Regions from separate parts of the Paucidesulfovibrio gracilis DSM 16080 genome, predicted to be linked through region 1. Evidence: predicted binding sites of a transcription regulator. Region 1 holds the regulator's gene; each other region holds the start of a gene.
What was found. Region 1 encodes sigma-54, which starts transcription at its own class of promoters, with help from an activator protein. Its sites were predicted from a motif close to CTGGCACGGNNNNTGCTT; they were not measured.
Positions count from the first base shown of each region.

Region 1 (6,305 bases):
ATCTCATGACCGAGTGGTTCGACTTCCGCACCAAGAAAAAAGAAACGCGCTGCGTGGAGTCCGACAAGGGCGGAACTATGCGTTTGGGAGCCTACCCCTGCAAGGTGGCGAAGGATACCACGGCGTACAACGCGTACGGACAGGCCCGCGTCGAGGAACGGCACCGCCACCGTTTCGAGTTCAACAACAAGTATTTGGAATTGATGCGCGAAAAAGGTATGGTGTTTTCGGGGATGGCTCCGGACGATTCCCTGGTGGAGATGGTGGAATTACCCGATCATCCGTGGTTCCTGGGGTGTCAGTTCCATCCGGAGTTCAATTCACGGCCCATGAGTCCGCATCCCCTGTTCCAAGGATTCATTGCAGCGGCTAAAAACAATAAGGGCTGATACATGGCGAATGCCTTGTTTGAACGTTGCCGGGGCCAGTTTTTCGTCATGACGGGGCCATGCGCCCTGGAAAGCCGTGAATTGGCCCTGGCAACGGCTCGCGAACTCGCCAGAATCGCCGAAGAGCTGGATATCCCACTGATATTCAAAAGCTCCTTTGACAAAGCCAACCGCACGTCCCTGACCAGCTTCCGCGGGCCAGGGCTGCGGCGCGGCTTGGATTGGCTGGCGGAAATCAAGGACGCCACTGGACTGCCTGTTGTCACGGACATCCACCTTCCAGAACAGGCGGAACGTGTGGCTGAAGTGGCGGACGTGCTGCAAATTCCGGCTTTTTTATGCCGTCAGACGGATTTGCTGGTGGCCGCGGCCAAAACAAACCGGATTATCAATGTGAAGAAGGGCCAGTTCTTGGCTCCGTGGGATATGCGGCACGCTCTGGACAAGCTTCGGGACTCCGGCAATACCGATGTCTGGCTCACGGAACGTGGTGCCAGTTTTGGCTATAATAATCTCGTGGTGGACATGCGTTCCATTCCGGAGATGCAGAACCTTGGCGTTCCCGTTGTGATGGACGCTACGCACTCCGTTCAATTGCCCGGCGGCCAGGGCGGTTGTTCCGGAGGACAACGTCAATATGTTCCTGTTCTGGCCCGTGCCGCTGTAGCGGCTGGTGCCGATGGTGTGTTCCTGGAGGTGCATCCGGATCCGGATTCGGCTCTGTGCGATGGTCCAAACAGTTGGCCTTTGGGACAAACCCGTGAATTGCTCGCAACGCTTCGTTCTCTCTGGAGTCTGACGCATGACTGATCTTCGCGCTCGTGCTGCCGCTGTCCGTCTTCTGGTCCTTGATGTGGACGGGGTGCTTACGGATGGCGGGCTGTATTACGACGCCCAAGGGCGGGTAACCAAGCGTTTTGATGTTCAGGATGGTCTGGGCATCAAGTTGGCCCAACAAGTCGGTTTGGACGTGGCCGTGATTACAGGGTTGAATCATGGCGCGGTTGAGTCTCGGATTCGGGAACTCGGCATCGTTGAATATCACGCGGGCCATCTGGATAAGATTCCTCTGATGCAGGGAATTTTGGATCGCCTTGGTCTTGATTGGAATCAAGCTGCTTATTTAGGCGACGATTGGGTCGATGCAGGCGTCTTGCGCCGTGTCGGAATTCCCATGGCCGTACCCAATGCCAGAAATGTGGTCCGTGAGTTGGCCGCCTGGATAGCGTCCAGCTCTGGGGGGCATGGCGCCGTTCGCGAGGCGATCGAATTTTTGCTGGATTGCCGGGGTGAATTGGATTCGCTATGGCAGAAATGGAGCGGTGAATGAAGTTTCGGATCCTGCTGGCGTGGATGTTGGTCCTTGGGCTTGGTATACTAATCGGGACCACGTTTTTCCCCGGTGGGGAAGAGCCGTTGCAGCAGATCAAGGAAGCGCCGCTGGATGAGGAAGTGACACCGGAGCGGGTGGAGAGCGCTGATCTGGACGCCCTGGGTGCCGATATTTTTGCCGAGGATATCGAGCTGGTTCAGGGAGTGGATGGTCGTATCGACTGGAAGCTCAAGGCCAAGGGTGCCGAGTATGACCAGGGAGACAACACGGTTCGTATTCTCGCACCGCAACTTTCGGCCTATGTTGGCGAGGAACGAGACGAGGTCTATGTTCGTGCAGATATGGGGCAGGTTGACCAGCGTGCGGACAATTTCAGGCTTTGGGATAATGTTTCGGGCCGTTACGGTCTTTTTGCTATCAAGGCTGATGAATTCGACTATATTGGTGCCATGGACAAGGTTTACCTCAAAGGGCGGGTCGTCATCCGTCACGGTGACGTGACCATAAGTGCCTCGGCCATTGAGATCGACACCAAGACCAGACTCCTTGTCGCCGCTGGTGGTGTTGAGGCCGTGTTTACGCTTCGTGATTTGGAGAAAGGCGCACCATAGCGGCGGGGAAGACGGTTTGGGGCAAGGTTGTGAACTTTTGTTGTCAAAAATGGTGGAGTTGTAATGCGAAAAGGGTTTTGTCGCCATGCATTGTGTTTCGTCTTGCTGGGGCTGATGTGTTGCTTGGCTGGGACTGATGCTCTGGCGCAGACCACTTCGGATTCATCATGGGGGGAAATCCGTTCGGCTTCGCAAAATCTTAATGTCCGCCAGAAGAGGGATCATCGATCTGAGCATGTGCTGACCTTGAAAAAAGGAGAGCGCGTGAAAGTCGATTTTCTGGAAAACGGGTGGTATGCAGTGTTCCCTGAGGAGGCGGTCCATCGCGATCTTTCTCTGGCCCTCGGTTTTGCCAAAGCCAAATATTTGCACCGTGTCGCAGCGGAACCCGCTCCATTGATGGAATCTGAACATGGCGACACTGCTCCATCGACTGCCGTTACTGCCGTAGATGCTGGCTCTGCCCAGGTGGCGGATGAGCCCTTCCGAAGTCCCAAAGTGGTGGCCGAGGTCCAGGAACGGCCTGAGGATGTTCCGGACGCTGGTCCGGCAGGAAAGGAGCCGGTTCGAATTACGGCGGATAGGCTGACATACAATGATGCGGAGCGCACGGTAACGTTTTCCGGAAATGTGGAGGCTGTTCACGAGGGGATGAAACTTTGGTCGGAACGATTGACCGCCCATTTCAGCAAGCAGGGCGAACCAGGTGAAGAGATCGATCGAATTGTGGCATCTGGCGGCGTAACGATGCGCAAGGATGAGATTGAAGGGAAGAGTGATACCGTGACGTACCACGTCAAGGAAGCTTTGTTGCTGATGCAGGGAAATCCGGTGATTACTGAAGGGAAGAACAAGGTTACGGGAAAGGTGATCAAATTCTACGTCCGCGAGAAGCGGAGTGAAGTCGTGGGCGGCAGCGGCAAGCGTGTGGAGGCGATTTTGTTTGCCCCGGAAGGCATGGAGGCACCGTAGAGATGCCCGACCAGCTTTCGGCCACCGGGCTTTCCAAACGGTACGGCAAGCGTGAAGTGGTTCACGGGGTGGATGTGGCTTTGACCCGTAAAGAAGTCGTGGGCTTGCTTGGTCCCAACGGAGCGGGTAAAACAACCACTTTTTATATGCTTGCCGGCATCATCAAACCCAACTCCGGGTCCGTTTCCCTCGGTTCTCGTGCAATCACCAGACTTCCTTTGCATGAACGAGCTCGCATGGGGCTGTCCTATCTTCCGCAGGAGAGTTCGGTTTTTCGTAAGCTCACTGTGTTGGAAAACCTTATGATCATTTTGGAGCAGACCTCCCTGAAGCGGGCCCAGCGCCGCAAGCGGGCCGCCGAACTGCTTCGCATGTTCAACATAACCAAGCTGGCGCATCAAAAAGCCATGTTTCTGTCCGGTGGGGAGCGTCGCCGCCTGGAAATCGCTCGTGCTCTGATTATGAATCCGAAGTTTATTCTTCTCGATGAGCCGTTTGCTGGGATTGACCCCATTGCGGTCATTGATATTCAGGAGATCATTTCGATTTTAAAGAAGATGGGGATCGGGATTTTAATTTCAGATCATAATGTGCGAGAAACTTTGAATATTTGCGATAGGGCATATTTGGTGTACGAGGGGACGATTATTCTGGAAGGCACCCCTGACGAGATTGTTCAGGACTCCAAGGCCCGAAAGGTGTACCTCGGCGAAAATTTTTGCCTTTGATACTTTTACCTCCCTGATCTCCGCATTACCTCCTTTTTTCGTCCGGCTTTTTGGTCGTTGTGGATTTACAGCCTGCATGAAGGTTGGTACAGTTCTTTCATGTCGCTCTCTCAAAGCGACGTATTTCTATTTTTTCAGTATGTTAAGATGTATTCCTTGCGCGAGTAGCTAATCTGTGAGATAGTAGAGGCAAGGATATCATTTCTAACCGACGGCCCCGTGTTGATTCTTTTGAGTTTCATGCGGCGCGCCGTGGCGATGGGTAGTATGGGACTGGAATTACGACAACAACTCAAGCTCAGTCAGCAACTTGTCATGACGCCGCAACTGCAGCAGGCCATCAAGTTGCTGCAACTTTCCCGCCTGGAATTGCTTGAATCCGTACAGCAGGAATTGTTGGAAAATCCGTTTCTTGATGAAAAGGAAGCCGACGACCCGCAACCAGAAGATACGCAATCCAAGGAGAGCGAGGAGGGGGATGCCCAGGCGGAGTTGATGCGTGACGCTGATTGGGAAAATTACATTGGTGAGTTCTCCAGCTCATCCAAGCAGTCCCAGGTCCGTGAAGCAGAGATCCCCGAAGAGGGGTTGTCGTTTGAAGCACGGCTTGCCTCAAAACCCTCCCTGCATGGTCATCTAAATTGGCAGATGCGGCTTTCCAACTTTACCGACGAAGAGTTGGCCGTTGGTGATGTCGTTCTGGGGAATCTGGATGATCGGGGATATTTGCAGGCAGATGTTCAGGACTTGCTAGCGCTTGTGGAGTCTGATCCCGAAACCGTGGAAAGCGTTATCCAGCGGATTCAGCGGCTGGACCCGGTGGGCGTGGCGGCCAGATCACCGCGTGAGTGCCTGAAGGTCCAGCTTGAGTTTTTTGATTATACGGATCCCATCCTGTTGGACTTGGTTGATCAGCATTTGGAAGATTTGGAGAAGCGTCGCTATAAGCCGTTAGCCAGAAAGTTTAAGATCAGTCTTGATAAACTGAAGAAATATATTGAAGTTATTCAAAAACTAGATCCAATGCCCGGGGCGAGTTTTTCCAGCACGGAGCCGCATTATGTCAGCCCGGATGTCTTCGTGTATAAATATGGTGATGATTTTGTTATCGTGCTGAATGAGGATGGACTGCCCCGCTTGACGCTCAACTCGTTCTACATGGACGATATTGGGAATTGTACCGGCAAGGATAAGGAATATTTTCAGGACAAAATGCGATCCGCGGCCTGGCTGCTCAAAAGTTTATATCAACGGCAGCGAACATTGTATAAGGTGATGGAGAGTATTGTCCGTTTTCAGCGTGATTTTTTCGAACAGGGCGTGGCCAAGCTCAAACCGCTGATCCTTAAAGACGTGGCGGAAGACATTAATATGCATGAATCCACGGTCAGCCGGATTACGACGAGCAAGTATGTCTCCACACCGCATGGGATATTTGAACTGAAGTTTTTCTTTAACAGCGCTCTGGATCTGGGAGACGGCACTCAGGTTGGTTCGGAATCGGTCAAGGCGCTGATTAAGCAACTCATCAGTGGTGAAAATCCGAAGAAACCGCTGAGCGACGAAACGATCGGCGAGATGCTCAAAGCTGAACTGGACGTAAATATTGCGCGGCGTACCGTTGCGAAATACCGTTCGGCTATGGATATCCCCTCGTCTTCGAAGCGCAAGCAGATTTTATAACATTGCCCACTCAACCTCTACTCCAAGGAGGATTGTGCATGAACATCAGTTTCAACTTTAAGAATTTCGACCCCTCTCCCCACCTCAAGGAGTATGCTGCCAAGCGGTTCGACAAGGTTTCCAAGTTCATTCAAGATTCGGACGAGTCCGATCTTCAGGTCAACTTGGCCGTGGAAAAAACCCGCCAGCAGGCTGATGTGGTCTTGAACGCGGACAGCATCCATATCTCGGCTTTTGAGCAGTCTCCGGATATGTATGCCACCATTGATTGCGTGGTTGACAAGCTGGAGGCCCAGCTGCGTAAAGTGCGCGAGAAGATGAAGGATAAGCGCCGCAAGGCAGCGCGGGATGTGCGAACCGAGTACTTTACTTTGGCCGATGGCGGCGCCGCTCCGACCATCACCGGTACGGATAATTATGAGCCAAAGCCCATGTCCGTTGAGGAAGCGGCGATGCAGCTCGATTCGCTCAAGTTCGAGTTCCTCGTGTTTCGCAATGCTGAAACCGAGGGAATTAACGTCATTTACCGTCGCAAAGGCGGCGATTACGGATTGATTGATCCTGGTAACTAACAATGAGACTCGGCGAA
Region 1 is NZ_FUYC01000003.1:281,519-287,823, forward strand. It holds gene B5D49_RS05595 (CTP synthase) at 1-389, shown strand, start outside; gene kdsA (3-deoxy-8-phosphooctulonate synthase) at 393-1,199, shown strand; gene B5D49_RS05605 (KdsC family phosphatase) at 1,192-1,719, shown strand; gene lptC (LPS export ABC transporter periplasmic protein LptC) at 1,716-2,333, shown strand; gene lptA (lipopolysaccharide transport periplasmic protein LptA) at 2,397-3,305, shown strand; gene lptB (LPS export ABC transporter ATP-binding protein) at 3,308-4,033, shown strand; gene rpoN (RNA polymerase factor sigma-54) at 4,301-5,716, shown strand; gene hpf (ribosome hibernation-promoting factor, HPF/YfiA family) at 5,755-6,288, shown strand; gene B5D49_RS05635 (PTS sugar transporter subunit IIA) at 6,291-6,305, shown strand, end outside.

Region 2 (6,305 bases), on a different contig from region 1:
GCAGGGGCGGAATCCGAATTTCCAACACCGCCAAGCGGTAATATAAATCCTCGCGAAAGCGACCTTCCCGGATTTCTTCCTGAAGATCGCGATTGGTGGCCGCAATGATGCGGACATCCACGTTGACCACCTCCACCCCGCCCAGGGGTTCGATGGTTTTTTCCTGCAGGGCGCGGAGCAGCTTGGCCTGGAGCGCGGCTGGCATCTCCCCGATTTCATCAAGGAACAAGGTGCCGTGGTTGGCCAGCTGGAATCGTCCGGGCTTATCGCGCACGGCGCCCGTGAACGCGCCTTTGACGTAGCCGAAGAGTTCCGATTCCAGCAGGTCCGCGGGCAGGGCCGCGCAGTTGACCTTGATCAGAGGGCGGCCGTTGCGCATGGAAGCGCTGTGCAGCCCCTCGGCCACCAACTCCTTGCCGGTGCCGGATTCTCCCAGCACCAGAACCGAAGCCTCGCTTGGCCCGGCCTGCTCGATCAACTCGCGCACATGGTGCATGCCCGGCGTGGCTCCCACCAGGGAGCGGTCCCCGCCGTCTTGTTCGGCCTGTTTGCGCAGCCGGGCGTTTTCGGAAATGAGCCTGCTGTACTCCCAGCATTTTTCCAAAACAGCCTTAAGCTCTTCGTTGTCGGCCGGCTTGGTAAGGTAGTCGTAGGCGCCTTTTTTCATGGCTTCCACGGCTGAACCGACACTGCCGTAGGCTGTAAGCAGAACCACGGGCAGTCCCGGGATGCGGGCATGAATTTCGCGCAGCAGGGTCAGTCCGTCCATGCCGGGCATGCGCATGTCCACCAGGGCAGTGTGCGGCGTTTCCCGGGAGAGCACGTCCAGGGCGGCGTCGCCGGATTCGGCCTCCAGTACGCGCCAGCCGGCGTCTTCCAATACGGCGCGGACCATTTTGCGGTGGCCCGGTTCGTCGTCCACGACCAGTACGATTTTTCTATTGTTGCTCATGGTCTTGATCCGTAGGTGTCGGTCCATGCGGGAAGAAGAGCCGTACCGCGGCTCCCCCTTCGGGGCTGTCCTCAATGACGGCCCGGCCCCGATGGGCGCGCATGATATTGTTCACGATGGCCAGGCCCAGGCCCGTGCCTTTGCGTTTGCTGGTGAAAAAAGGTTCCATGGCCTGTTCGCGGTCCTGCTCCGGGATGCCGGGACCGTTGTCCTCCACGCTGACCCAGACCCCGTCCGGTTCGGAACGTGAAATGATCCGCACTTCGCCGTTTTCTTCGGGCATGGCGTCCAACGCGTTGGTCACGAGGTTCAGCAGCACTTGTTTGAGGGCGTCCGGATCGGCCAGGACAGTGCGGGCCTCCAGGTCCAGCCCGGGGCGAACGCGTTTGTGTTCAAGATCAAAGCGCATGAGCCGTTCCAGACTGGCCGCCATTTCCGCCAGGTCCATCTTCACGGGGTCGAGCCGCCGTGGCCGGGCCAGAAACAGCAGGTCCGTGACTACGCGATTAAGGCGGTCCGCCTCCTGAACCATGGTTCCGGCGTAATCGTCATAGGGCTTGTTGCCCTTGAACTTGTCCGCGAAGAATTGGGCAAAGCCCCGCAGCGAGCTGAGGGGGTTGCGCACCTCATGGGCCACGCCCGCGGCCAGGGAGCCGATGGCGGCCAGACGCCGGGCCTCGGCCAGGTCGTCTTCCAGGCTCTTAAGCTTGGTGCGGTCGCGGATAAGGATGAGCCGTTCTTCGTACACGTCCTCATCGTCCTCATCCGGCGGTTGTGGATCCTGAAACGGAACGCAGAGCATTTCCAGGCGTCGGCCCTGGTATTCGTATTGTTTCCATTCCGTGCCGCCGCGTAAATCCGCAAAGGGGAACTCCGCCCAATTGCGGCCCGCAAGCACGCCATAGGGCGGTGGCGGTGGCTCCGCGTCTGCGTTTTTTGTCGGGGTCACGGGGGCGAGCAGGGCGCGGGCCGAGCCGTTGGCGGCCATGATCTCGCCATCCGGTCCCAGGGTGACGAGACCGTCGGGCATGTTGTCGAGCAGTTTGGATTGGAAACGCTCCATGCGGCCCACCCGGGAGGCTTGGTCCCGCCGCCGCAAATAGGCGAATGCCAGTGACCAGAGCACCACGGCGGCCAGAAAAACATAGCCGGTCTGCAACAGGGCGGCGCGGCGATACAGATGAAATTGGGCCAGGTTTTTTTCCGCGTTGAGTCCGGCAACGAAATACAGCGGCACTTCCGGTCCGGGGGCATCGTCGGCCGGGCCGAGTCCGCCGAGGTGGTCGCGGTTTCTGCCGTGGCGCATGCCATGGCCGCCCTGATGCCCGGGACCGCGATTCGCGCCTTGCCCCGGGGGGGTAAGCCCGCAGACGCTGGCCACACCGGGGCGGGCCTGCAATCCGATGACCAAGGCCTGCTTCTGGCCGAACAGGGTCATGCCGTGCCAGTGGCCCAGTTGGTCCAGCGCGTCGAATGCGCCACGGGGAAGCAGGTTTTCCATCTCCTCGTCGCCGTGGGACGACGCCAGCAGCAATTGGCCGCCCGGAGCGTACAGCGCCACAAAGAGCACTTCGCCCGAGGCCGTGATCTCCTGAAACAACTCCTGGGCCAGGGAGGGGAACAGCTGGGAAAGGGCCGGGTTGTTGCGCAGGGAACGCATGATGCGCACGAGGTTGGCTTCCACCCCGCGCACGATGACGCGGCCGGAGAGCACCATGTGCTCCTCCACCACGGCGCGTTGATGCTTGATGGATTGCCAGGTGAGAAAAAGGCTGCCCAGCCCAAGCACGATCAGGGCCAGCACTGCCGCGATGATGGGACCGCGTTCGTTTTGTTTGGTCTTGATTTCCATAAATCCGCCGCGCTTTGGTCAGGGACGCTTGCCGGTGCGCAGGATGGTGTAGAGTGTGACGGGGTCCATGCCGTATCTTTCCGCCAGCGCCTTGAGTGTGGCGTTCGGATCGGGTTCCAGACCCGCAGCCTGAAGCCGTTGCAGCGCACGGTCAAGGGGAAGTCCGTAATTGGCGCAAAAGGCGTGCAGGGGCATTTTACCGGAACCTTCGGGCGCTCGGGGCGGAAGCAGGGTAAAGGGATCCGCGTTCAACCCCGAGCGCATGGCCTCGTGAATGTGCCGGGGACTGGTATTGTTGGCGCGGGCCAGCTCCAGCAATGTGGTCTCCGGGGTGGCGTTCATGCCTTGCTCACGCAGGGACTGCACGATCTGTTCGCTGTCCAGTTGTAAAAAATCTGCAAATTCTCGAACCGTGGAAAGTTCGGCGTGGGCATAGGGCGGATTGCCGTATTCCGCCACATGACTCGTTTTGAGGTCTTCGCTGAAATCGAGGATCTGCTGCACGCCGGGGAAGCCCAGCAGCGCGCCGAGCGTGAAATAAAGCGTGACCATCAAGGCCGCGACCATGGGCGGCGTCAGAACCACCAACTGCCGGGCACGGTTTTTCATGGCCAGGAGCACGGCCTTCCAGTTCAGCCAGATGTGCAGCAGGCTGGCGAAGAGGAACAGTGCGCCCAGGGAAATATGTAAAGCGTCCCACTGCGCCTTGCCCAGGCCCAGCAAGCGCCAGTCCGCCCAGTAGGCGACCCGGCCGTGCGGTTCGTAATAGAGCACCACGCTGGTGGCCAGCAAGAGGCAAAAGGAGAGGAGTACGGTCAGGGAAACGCTTTTTCGGAACATTCGTGCCTCGTGGGAGCGGATGGTTGTTCCATTGATCTTCAGCGCAAAGTCCCGCCATGTCAACCAGGGCGGGTGGATCGGGGTTGGTTCGGCGCGTACGGGAAAAGGGCGGTCGGAGCTTTCCCCATTCCGACCGCCCTTTGCCACGCTTCGTCAGGCGTTCACCTATTGATTGCAGGGACCGTAGCCTTGGCCGGATCCAGAGCCGGAACCGTAGCCTTGGCCGGAACCGGGACCGCTTCCATTCTGCTGCCGTCCGCCACCATTGGGACCAAAGCCCCGGCAGGGGACGAACTGCGCCTGGATACCGGCCTGGTCCAACTCCTCAAAGAAGTTTTCGTGTTCGGCCTGCTTCTTTTCACGCAGCTCCGAAATGTCCTGGACCAGCTCGTGGATGTCTGCCTTGGTGGCCTGTCCACTGTTGGTGAGGGCTTCCAGCTCCATGTGCTTGGACCAGAGCTGGTTGCTCAGGTCGCGCATGGTGTCGCGGTGCTTGTCGAAGATCGCGTCAAAGGCCTCCTGCTGTTCAGGAGCGACCTGGAAGGCGCCGCCGTGTCCGTAGCCGCCACCAAATCCCATGTGACCGTAGCCCATGGAGCCGTGGTATCCATGACGGGCAAAGGCTGTGGCCGCCAGGGCCAGCACTGCCACGAGGCTCAGAGAGATGATAAGAGTCCGCTTGTTCATGATTCCTCCAAATACGTTGAAAAGGGGTCCGGGCCGATCCCGGGGGGTGAAGAGTAGAAAAGTAACGGTTGTAAAGGAACTAGCAGTCGCCGTGCCAAACACTGTTTATCATGAAAAATCAGTGTATTAAATTCGAAAGTGTAAAAATATGTGCATTAAAATGCACAAAAGTTTGCACAAACTGTTCGTGTTATGTGCAAAATGATCCCTTGACGAAGCGTACAAACAGCCTCATCTTTGGGATATAGAAAATAATGATGCGAGGTGCCTATGCCGATTTATGAATACCGATGCAAAAAATGCGGCAAAGAATTTGAAGAGCTGGTTCTTTCCGGCGATGAAACACCCAAATGCCCGGAATGCGGCAAGGAAGATACCGAACGTCTGCTCTCGGGGTTTGCCGTGTCCGGCGGCGGAAGCGGTGACGCTGGTTCCCTGTCTGCGCCGTTGTCCGGGTGCGGGGGGGCTGGAGGATTCACCTGAGGCTGATGCGTTGATCCTGGTTCAGGATCCTGTCAGGCTTCATCGTGGAGCAAAACGTATCCCTTGACGCTGTTGTGGCGTGAAGGGATATGTTTTTGGTTCAGCGAAGGGGGGGCAGGCGCGGCGCTTTTGTTCGTCAGAGGGAAAAACGTCCGGTCAGGACTGTTCGCGTAAAAAACAATCCATACCGCAGCGTCGGCATTGATCGCAGCCCGATTCCACGCACTTGGGCGAGGGTTGGAACCGTTTGGCCCGTTCCCATTCCTGCCAGAGGTGTTCCTTGGTCACGCCTACGTCAATGACGTCCCAAGGCAGAGCTTCGTCCCGGGAGCGTTCTCGGTCCAGTTCGTGGGCCGGATCACCCTGCCAACGTTTGAGCGCTTTTTTCCAGCCGCCGTGCCGGGCGGCCAGTTCCACGAAATCAAAGATGGACTCTCCGCCCCGGGCCAGCAGGCCTTGGAGCCGGGCTTGAAACGGCTTATCCGCTTCCAGGCGGAATCCCTTGTACGGCTTGAGCATTTCCCGGATCATGTGCTGTCTGCGGTCCAGTTCCTCTGCCGACGCCATGGCCATCCACTGGAACGGCGTGTGTGGTTTGGGAACCAGGCAACTGGTACCCAGGGTAACACGCATGAATTCTTTCTGGCGTTTCAGATTTTCGTCCCGTGTGCGGGCGATTTCACCCAAAAAACCGCCCAATTCTTCGTAATCGGCGTCGGTCTCGCCCGGCCAGCCCACAATGCAGTAGGTCTTGAGGTGGTTGACGCCGTGGCGTGCACACAGGGCCACCGCGCGGAGAAAATCTTCTTCCTTCAATTTTTTGCTGGCCTGGTCGCGCAGGCGTCGGCTCGGACCTTCCAACGCCAGGGTCACGGTGCGCACACCGCTCTGTCGTAGAATGGTGAGCAGTTCCTCGGTAACGCCGTCGGCCCGGACCGAGGAAAGGGAGAATTTGGTGCCGCGCTGACGCAGCCAGTTCAGAAAGGGAAGCAGGTGCGGCAGGTCCGTGAGCGCGGTTCCTACCAAGCCGACCTTGGGCGGTTCGGCCTGTTCCACGACTGCCTGCAATTCCTCCAGGGACGCCTGGCGGGGAGGCCGGTACACGTAGCCAGCCGCGCAAAACCGGCAGGCATAGGGACACCCCCGGTTGGCCTCCAACAGCAGCGTGTCGCGAAAGACCGCGTCCGGCGAGATGAAACAGGACCAGGCCGGGTCATTGAGGGATGCGCCCGGAGCAATGACGCGGCGAACCGGTACGGCGGAGCGTCCGGGGGCGTAGATACCGGGCATGGCGGCCACAGCGTCGAGCATGGCGTTTTTGTCGCCGCCCTGGAGCCAGACCTCACGAAATTTGGAAAAAACATCGGCAAGACCGGCCTCGGCCTCGCCGACAAAGAAACAGTCCGTCATGGGGGCGAGCGGAGCGGGATTCATGAAGGCCAGCGGCCCGCCCACCATGATCAGAGGGTAATCCGGGCGTTCCTCCCGACG
Region 2 is NZ_FUYC01000001.1:422,111-428,415, reverse strand. It holds gene B5D49_RS01905 (sigma-54-dependent transcriptional regulator) at 1-952, opposite strand, end outside; gene B5D49_RS01900 (sensor histidine kinase) at 939-2,804, opposite strand; gene B5D49_RS01895 (DUF4405 domain-containing protein) at 2,823-3,644, opposite strand; gene B5D49_RS01890 (periplasmic heavy metal sensor) at 3,810-4,331, opposite strand; gene B5D49_RS01885 (FmdB family zinc ribbon protein) at 4,602-4,814, shown strand; gene B5D49_RS01880 (radical SAM protein) at 4,971-6,305, opposite strand, start outside.
Region 2: the regulator sigma-54 is predicted to act here: its motif matches at 4,412-4,429, upstream of B5D49_RS01890 (periplasmic heavy metal sensor).

Region 3 (6,305 bases), on a different contig from region 1:
CCCATGATCGTAATCGATGGCCAGCAGTCCGCAGTGGCCCTGAACGATTTTGAAAATCTGGAGCAGGTGTTGGAAAGCCTGATGGAAAACGACGCGCTCCAGAACCGTGTCGTCACCGATGTGTTCCTGAATGGTCAGCCGTTTTCCGAAATCTACCCGCATCAAGCTGAAGACATCGAGTCCGAGGAGATTGAGAAGGTGGAAATCCGTAGCGTACCCGTTGCGGAAATGGCCGTGGACATCACGCAGGAACTGCACAAGGTTATCCAGCTTATGAGTAAGGGCGGGCGCGAGGTGGCGGAATTGTTCCGTCAGGCCGACGATGCCGAGGCCTTGGAGACCTATCAGGATCTGCTTGATGTGGTCCGCAGTTTTCTGGCCATGGTCGGAACCCTGCGCGAAGAGTTCGGTCTCAGCAGTCAGCCCGATTTTCTCGCAGCCAGCAAACAGCTTTCCGTCCTTTTCACCGAAATGACGGAAGTTCTTTCGAATGAGGACTGGGTTCTTTTGGCCGACTTGCTGGAATACGAATTTTTGCCCGCAGTTTCCAAGTGGGAAGGCGTGGTCGAGACCATTCGCACCGAAATCCAGGTTGGCGGGGAGGCCTGAGATGAGCTCCGCTTTGGAGCTTTTGGAACAGGCTACCTGTACGGCCCAGGAAGAGATGCGCCTGCTTCGGGAGGGAGATCTCGATGGAGCGGCTGAGCTTGCCCGCAGGAGGGAATTCCTTGTGGCGGAAAGTTGGCGGCTGCGCGATGAGAGTGTGGAGAAGCGGATGCTTGAGGCGCTGCAACGTCTACAGGATTTGCACCAGGGTATCGTCGGCGAGGCGCGGCGCCAGCGTGAAGACGTGCGGCAGGAGTTGCAGCAGCTTCAGGGTAAGCGTAAGCGCTCCGTTGCGTATGGTTCCCAACGCCGCCATCCTGGAGCCGGTATGCCCCGTTTCGTAAACCGGATGGGGTAACGAACGGTTCCGTCGGAGTGAGGACGGTTTCATACCGGAACATTGGTGCCTTTCGCGAATGGTGCTGTTCGTGCGCTCCCTGAGAGTGCTGCTGTCGTGGCAGGCCGGGTGTTTACGTAGCCTGGAACGTCAAGCGATAGCTGCTACTTCAGGGGCGGCTGACCCGCAAAAGGCGAGGATGGGCCGGTCCGGTTGGTAACTTGCCGTTGCGTCGGGTTCCCGGATGTCGGCATGGAAAGTTCCCCATGGGGAGCAACGAATTTTTTTTGTATCGAAAAGACTGATACGGAGAAACGCCCCAAAGCAGATACAGCTTTGGGGCGTTTCTCCGTGTATGCCGGGACGCGGCGAGGGGGCAGCAATCGCCGCGTCCCGGTAGAGTGAGGAGGGGAGAGAAATACGTTAGGAATTCAGGTCAGTACGACGACGGAGGTACTCTTCCCGATCAATATGCCCGGAAGCGTAGCGGCGTTGGAGTAGCTCCAGTGCCGAAACATCCGGAGCTTCCTGGCACACGGATTCCCGCCTCCGGGTAAGCAGCCAAATGGTACCCGCCACCAGCAAAATCAGTCCAAGCATTCCGAACGGGAAGTGAAAGCCCTGAAACCAGCCTTGGTGTCCTGAAAACCCATGAAATATGGCGTCGGTAAACGACGAGCAATTGGCGTGGTGCATAAGTGGTTCCCCGAAGGGCATGTGGCATTCTCCTTATTTTTCAGCGGAAATGGCGTCCATGGGAACGCAGTGCAGATTCTTGGAGATATCCAGGCCGAACCGTTCCTGCACCACCGAGCAAAAGCGTTGGTCCTCATGTACCAGTTTTTGCCGCAATCGCTGCATTTCATCGGCCAGTTCGTCCAGATCCTTTTGCCGCTGGCGGGAGCGCGAATACACATCGTATTCCAGTTGGCGTGTGTAGAGTTCCCGTCCCAATTTCCGTCGCAGATCTTCGTGTTCTCGTTTGAGTTGCATGAATTCCTTGCGCTGCTTTGTTGGCAGCATTTTCCCTACGCATGGTGTTTCGCGCAGCCCCAAGAGGGCGGCCCATGGCGCAGAACCTTGGTTATCCTGCGCCTGGGCCGCAGCCGCGCAAAGCAGTGCCAAAAGCGTGGCTGTAAGCAGAAGGGGTGAGGTATTCATGCAATGGTCCTGTTGCACTGGTTGGTTGCAGTACACAAACCATATAGCAGGGATCGTGCCTAAAAATGAAAAGTAATAAAATCGGGTTATTATGTTTTAGGTCACGCGAGATGTGCAGAAAAAAAGAGTAAAATGTGCAGAAAAGTGCAGTTTTGTGAATAGGGATGTGCAACAAAAAAAGGGAAGTGCCGAAACACTCCCCATTTGGTCTTTGGCGATAAAACGAGAATCAGTCAGCCGAAGATCTTGTCGATTTTTTCACTCATGGTTTCCGGAGTGAAGGGTTTGACAATATAGTTGGAAACCTTGGCCTGCACCGCTTCGATGATGTTTTCCTGCTGGGCCTCAGCTGTAACCATCAGGAAGGGGGTGTCGGCGTATTCTTCGCTGGCGCGAACCTTGCGCAACAGCTCAATGCCCGTCATCTTGGGCATGTTCCAGTCCGAAACGACAAAGTCGATGTTGTCCTTGTTCAAAACATCCCATGCGGTGGTGCCGTCGTCAGCTTCCACGACATTTTCAAATCCAAGCTGACGCAGGATGTTTTTAATGATTTTCCGCATGGTGGAAAAGTCATCAACCACCAGAATTCTCATGCTTTTATCTGCGGGCATTGTCTAAGTCCTCCCTGCTTGATCACGGTCAGGCCGGATCGCCGTGCCCATTTGTCTATGCAAGACACCCGAGTATTCTTCCTTATTTAGTTAAATAATGTCAGGAATGCAATGGGTCTGGACAAAAAAACGGTGTCAACCGATGACGATCCTATAATGCTTTATTTAATTCATTGATATGTAAACGAAAAGGCCCGGTGAATCAACCGGGCCGTAGGTCTTGCCGACACAGGAAGGAAGAGTTTGTTTATTGTGCGCTTTCGGGAGAATCCAGGAGCGGAAGAGCCTGTTCCACGCTCCATCCCTCATGGACGACCTTGTACAGGGAGCGCACCAGACGGGCGGGATGGTCGTGCTGGAAGATGTTTCGCCCCACGGAAATGCCGGCTCCGCCCGCCTGGACCGAGTCATGAACCATGCGGACCAGGTCGTAGTTGCTGTCGACTTTGGGGCCGCCAGCAATGACCACGGGAACGCAGCATCCTTCGGTGACGCGTTGGAATGATTCCGGATCACCCGTGTAGTTGACCTTGACGATGTCGGCTCCAAGCTCCATTCCCACCCGGGCGCAGTGGGCCACGACATCCGGGGCGTATTCATCTTTTACCTTGGGACCGCGAGCATAGAGCATGGCCAGTACGGGCATTCCCCAGTCTCCGGCCCGGGAGCAGAGTGCACCGAGATCCGAGAGCATGGAGCGTTCGCTTTCGTCGCCCAGGTTCACGTGAATGCTTACCGCGTCGGCTCCAAGTTTGATGGCGTCTTCCACGGTACCGACCATGGTTTTTGCGTTGGGTGTGGGGGAGAGTGCCGTGGATGCGGAAAGATGTACGATCAATCCGATGTCGCGTCCTGTTCCCCGGTGCGAACAACGGGGCAGGCCTTTGTGCATGAGCACGGCGTTGGCTCCTCCGTCCGCTACCTTGTTGACCGTGTCTCGCAGATCCACCAAGCCATAGATCGGACCGACTGTTACTCCGTGATCCAGGGGAACCACGATCAAACGGCCATTGTCCCGATTCATGATGCGTTCCATTCGAACAGCTTTTCCCAGCAGCATTGTCAGCTCCTTTTCGCCGGGATCGGGGTGTTCCGGAGCCAAAGAAAAAAGGCCGCGGAACGATCCGCGACCCTTTGAGGCGATCTGATATGTTGAAAATCGATTACAACGTCACCCCGAGGCCGCGGAAAGCCGTAAAAAAGAAAAACACAAAAAAGAAATTCGTGCGGATTCGGGTCGTCATAAACATTGTTTACACTTTGGTGAAAAGGTGTGTCAAGTTACGATTTTGTGGCGGTGCATTTTACCTCGACCAGCCCGCCTTTAGGCAGGCCAGCGACTTCCACGGCGGCTCGTGCAGGCTTGTGCGTGTTGAAAAATTCTTCATAGATGGCGTTGAATGTGGCGAATTGCCCCATGTCGGTCAGAAAGACTTCCACGTTGAGCACTTGCTCCAGGCTTGATCCAGCGGCATCCAGAATGGCGGACATATTGCGCAGTGCCTGACGTGCTTGCGATTCGAAGTCTTCGGGACCACCGGCAAAAGTGCCGCTCTCAGGCAGCAGGCCGAGCTGGCCGCTGACAAAGACCAAAGCGTTCCATGCGGTTCCTTGGGAATACGGTCCCACGGCGGCCGGGGCTTTGGAGGTGTGGATCATTTGGATTTCCGACATGGTTATGCTCCTTTGGATTCGGGCGGTCCCCAGAAAAAGCGATCACAAAATCGTCCGGGGAGGTATCGCACCAATTGAACAAGCAGGGCCACGAAAAACAGGGAATAGAACAGGCGTCCCCAAAGTAAGCCGGAGAGGTGTCCTCCAAGCATGACCAAGAGGAACGTATCTTCCACAAGACTATGGCAGACCCCCATGAGGGTAAGGGAGTAAAAGACGTCGCGACGGTCGATTTCGCCGGAGCGTGCGCCGTGAATGATCAGGCCACCACCATAGGAAAGGCCCAGGGTAAGCCCTACCACGGTAATGGCCGAAGCTTTGGGACCGATGCCGATGATGCGCAGGAGCGGACGGAGCAGACGGTTCGCCAGATTGATGACGCCCACGGCTTCAAGTATGCGCATGATCCCGACCAGAGCCAGGATGATGCCGTAAATGGAAATCAGATTTACTGCTTGATCCAGGATCCATGGTCCCCAGGGAACGGGACCGGTACCCGCTTCCGGTTGCAGGAGCACGTTGGCCGGTCCCTGAAGCAGGTCGAAGTTGGTATATATTTGGCTCAGCAGCCACCCCAGCAGCAGAGCGCCACCGACGCGGGAAAGCCCTTGAAAGAAAAGCCGTGGTCCGGATTTGCGGGCAATGGATAATTCTACGGGCAGACCGTGCGCGATGAGAACCATGACGCCCAGGACAGTGGCCTGCGCCTCGGTTATCGGGGCGTTCTCCACCAGGGAGAGAAAAACGATCATGCCGGAATAAATGTTGTTCAGGAGCGCGGTTGCCCAGACGAGACCCATTTCCGGAGGCAGACCCACCAACCGCATTACCGGTCCCAAGGGATCGGCCAGGAGCCGGATCAGGTCGAATTCCTGGAGCAGTCGCACCGCGAACACGATGGGGATCATGACCTTGAACAACGTCAAGGAGGCGGAGGTGCCTTGCTTGAATACCTCCACAATGGATCGAAGGATGCGGTGGAGCATAATATCTTTGAGGTTGTTGGTTTCAGGACGGTCTCAATGCCGAGTGGAAAACCTATGCGCTTTCGGTCGGAAAGGGAAGCGCTTCTTGTGGGGCGTGGCAATTTGTGACACAAGAAATCCACGACCACCCGATACGACATCGAACTCGCGCTTTTTCTTACAGCAAGGAAGGATCCCATGGCAGGCAACATGTGGAAGACCATGGAAGTGATGGTCAAGGGTATTTTTTTGGGTGGCTCCTTGGGAGCCATTGTGGGCTGGACCGGCCTTATCCCCCTGCCCAAGGCCGTAGCGCTGGGCATGCTTTGCGGGTGCCTGGCGAGCCTGACGTTTCGTGACAGGATGGACTCCCGTCAAAAAAAAGACGGGGAACAGGATCGTGAATAATTCTCAACAACAAGGAATGCAAACGTGGGGGATCGAAACGCCACGCCTTTTTTGGGCAGCCGGATTTATACATCCTTTTTAGGGGTGCTGCTTCTTTTCGCTCTTTTTTTGACCTATCGGATTTTTTCTCCTTTCCTGCACACTTTCGTGTTTGCAGCCGTGTTGTCCATCATTACCTATCCTTTATATATACGACTGGTGCCTCGGGTCGGGTATCGGCGTACCATTGCTGCCGGATTGACCACGTGCGGCATTGCTCTATTGATTGTTGTGCCGCTTTTTTTCCTTCTTTTCGGATTGGCGGTCCAGGGGGCAGAGTCCTTGCGTGCCATTCGCGAATGGGCCGTGACAACGGATTTCGATCGGTGGATCGGGGACGGTGCCATGGCCGGCTATCTGGAATGGGTCAAGGTGCATCTTCCGTTCGTGAAGGTCGAGCAACTTAATCTGGATGAAAAGCTGCTCGGCTATTCCGAACAATTCGCCCAATACCTTTTGGATATGAGCCGGGGGCTGCTGCGGGACGCGGCCGGGTTGCTG
Region 3 is NZ_FUYC01000007.1:2,801-9,105, reverse strand. It holds gene B5D49_RS08700 (hypothetical protein) at 4-609, shown strand; gene B5D49_RS08695 (hypothetical protein) at 611-964, shown strand; gene B5D49_RS08690 (SHOCT domain-containing protein) at 1,367-1,660, opposite strand; gene B5D49_RS08685 (periplasmic heavy metal sensor) at 1,673-2,104, opposite strand; gene B5D49_RS08680 (chemotaxis response regulator CheY) at 2,338-2,718, opposite strand; gene B5D49_RS08675 (2-amino-3,7-dideoxy-D-threo-hept-6-ulosonate synthase) at 2,966-3,778, opposite strand; gene B5D49_RS08670 (Rid family detoxifying hydrolase) at 4,000-4,392, opposite strand; gene B5D49_RS08665 (nucleoside recognition domain-containing protein) at 4,395-5,378, opposite strand; gene B5D49_RS08660 (hypothetical protein) at 5,556-5,765, shown strand; gene B5D49_RS08655 (AI-2E family transporter) at 5,790-6,305, shown strand, end outside.
Region 3: the regulator sigma-54 is predicted to act here: its motif matches at 2,149-2,166, upstream of B5D49_RS08685 (periplasmic heavy metal sensor).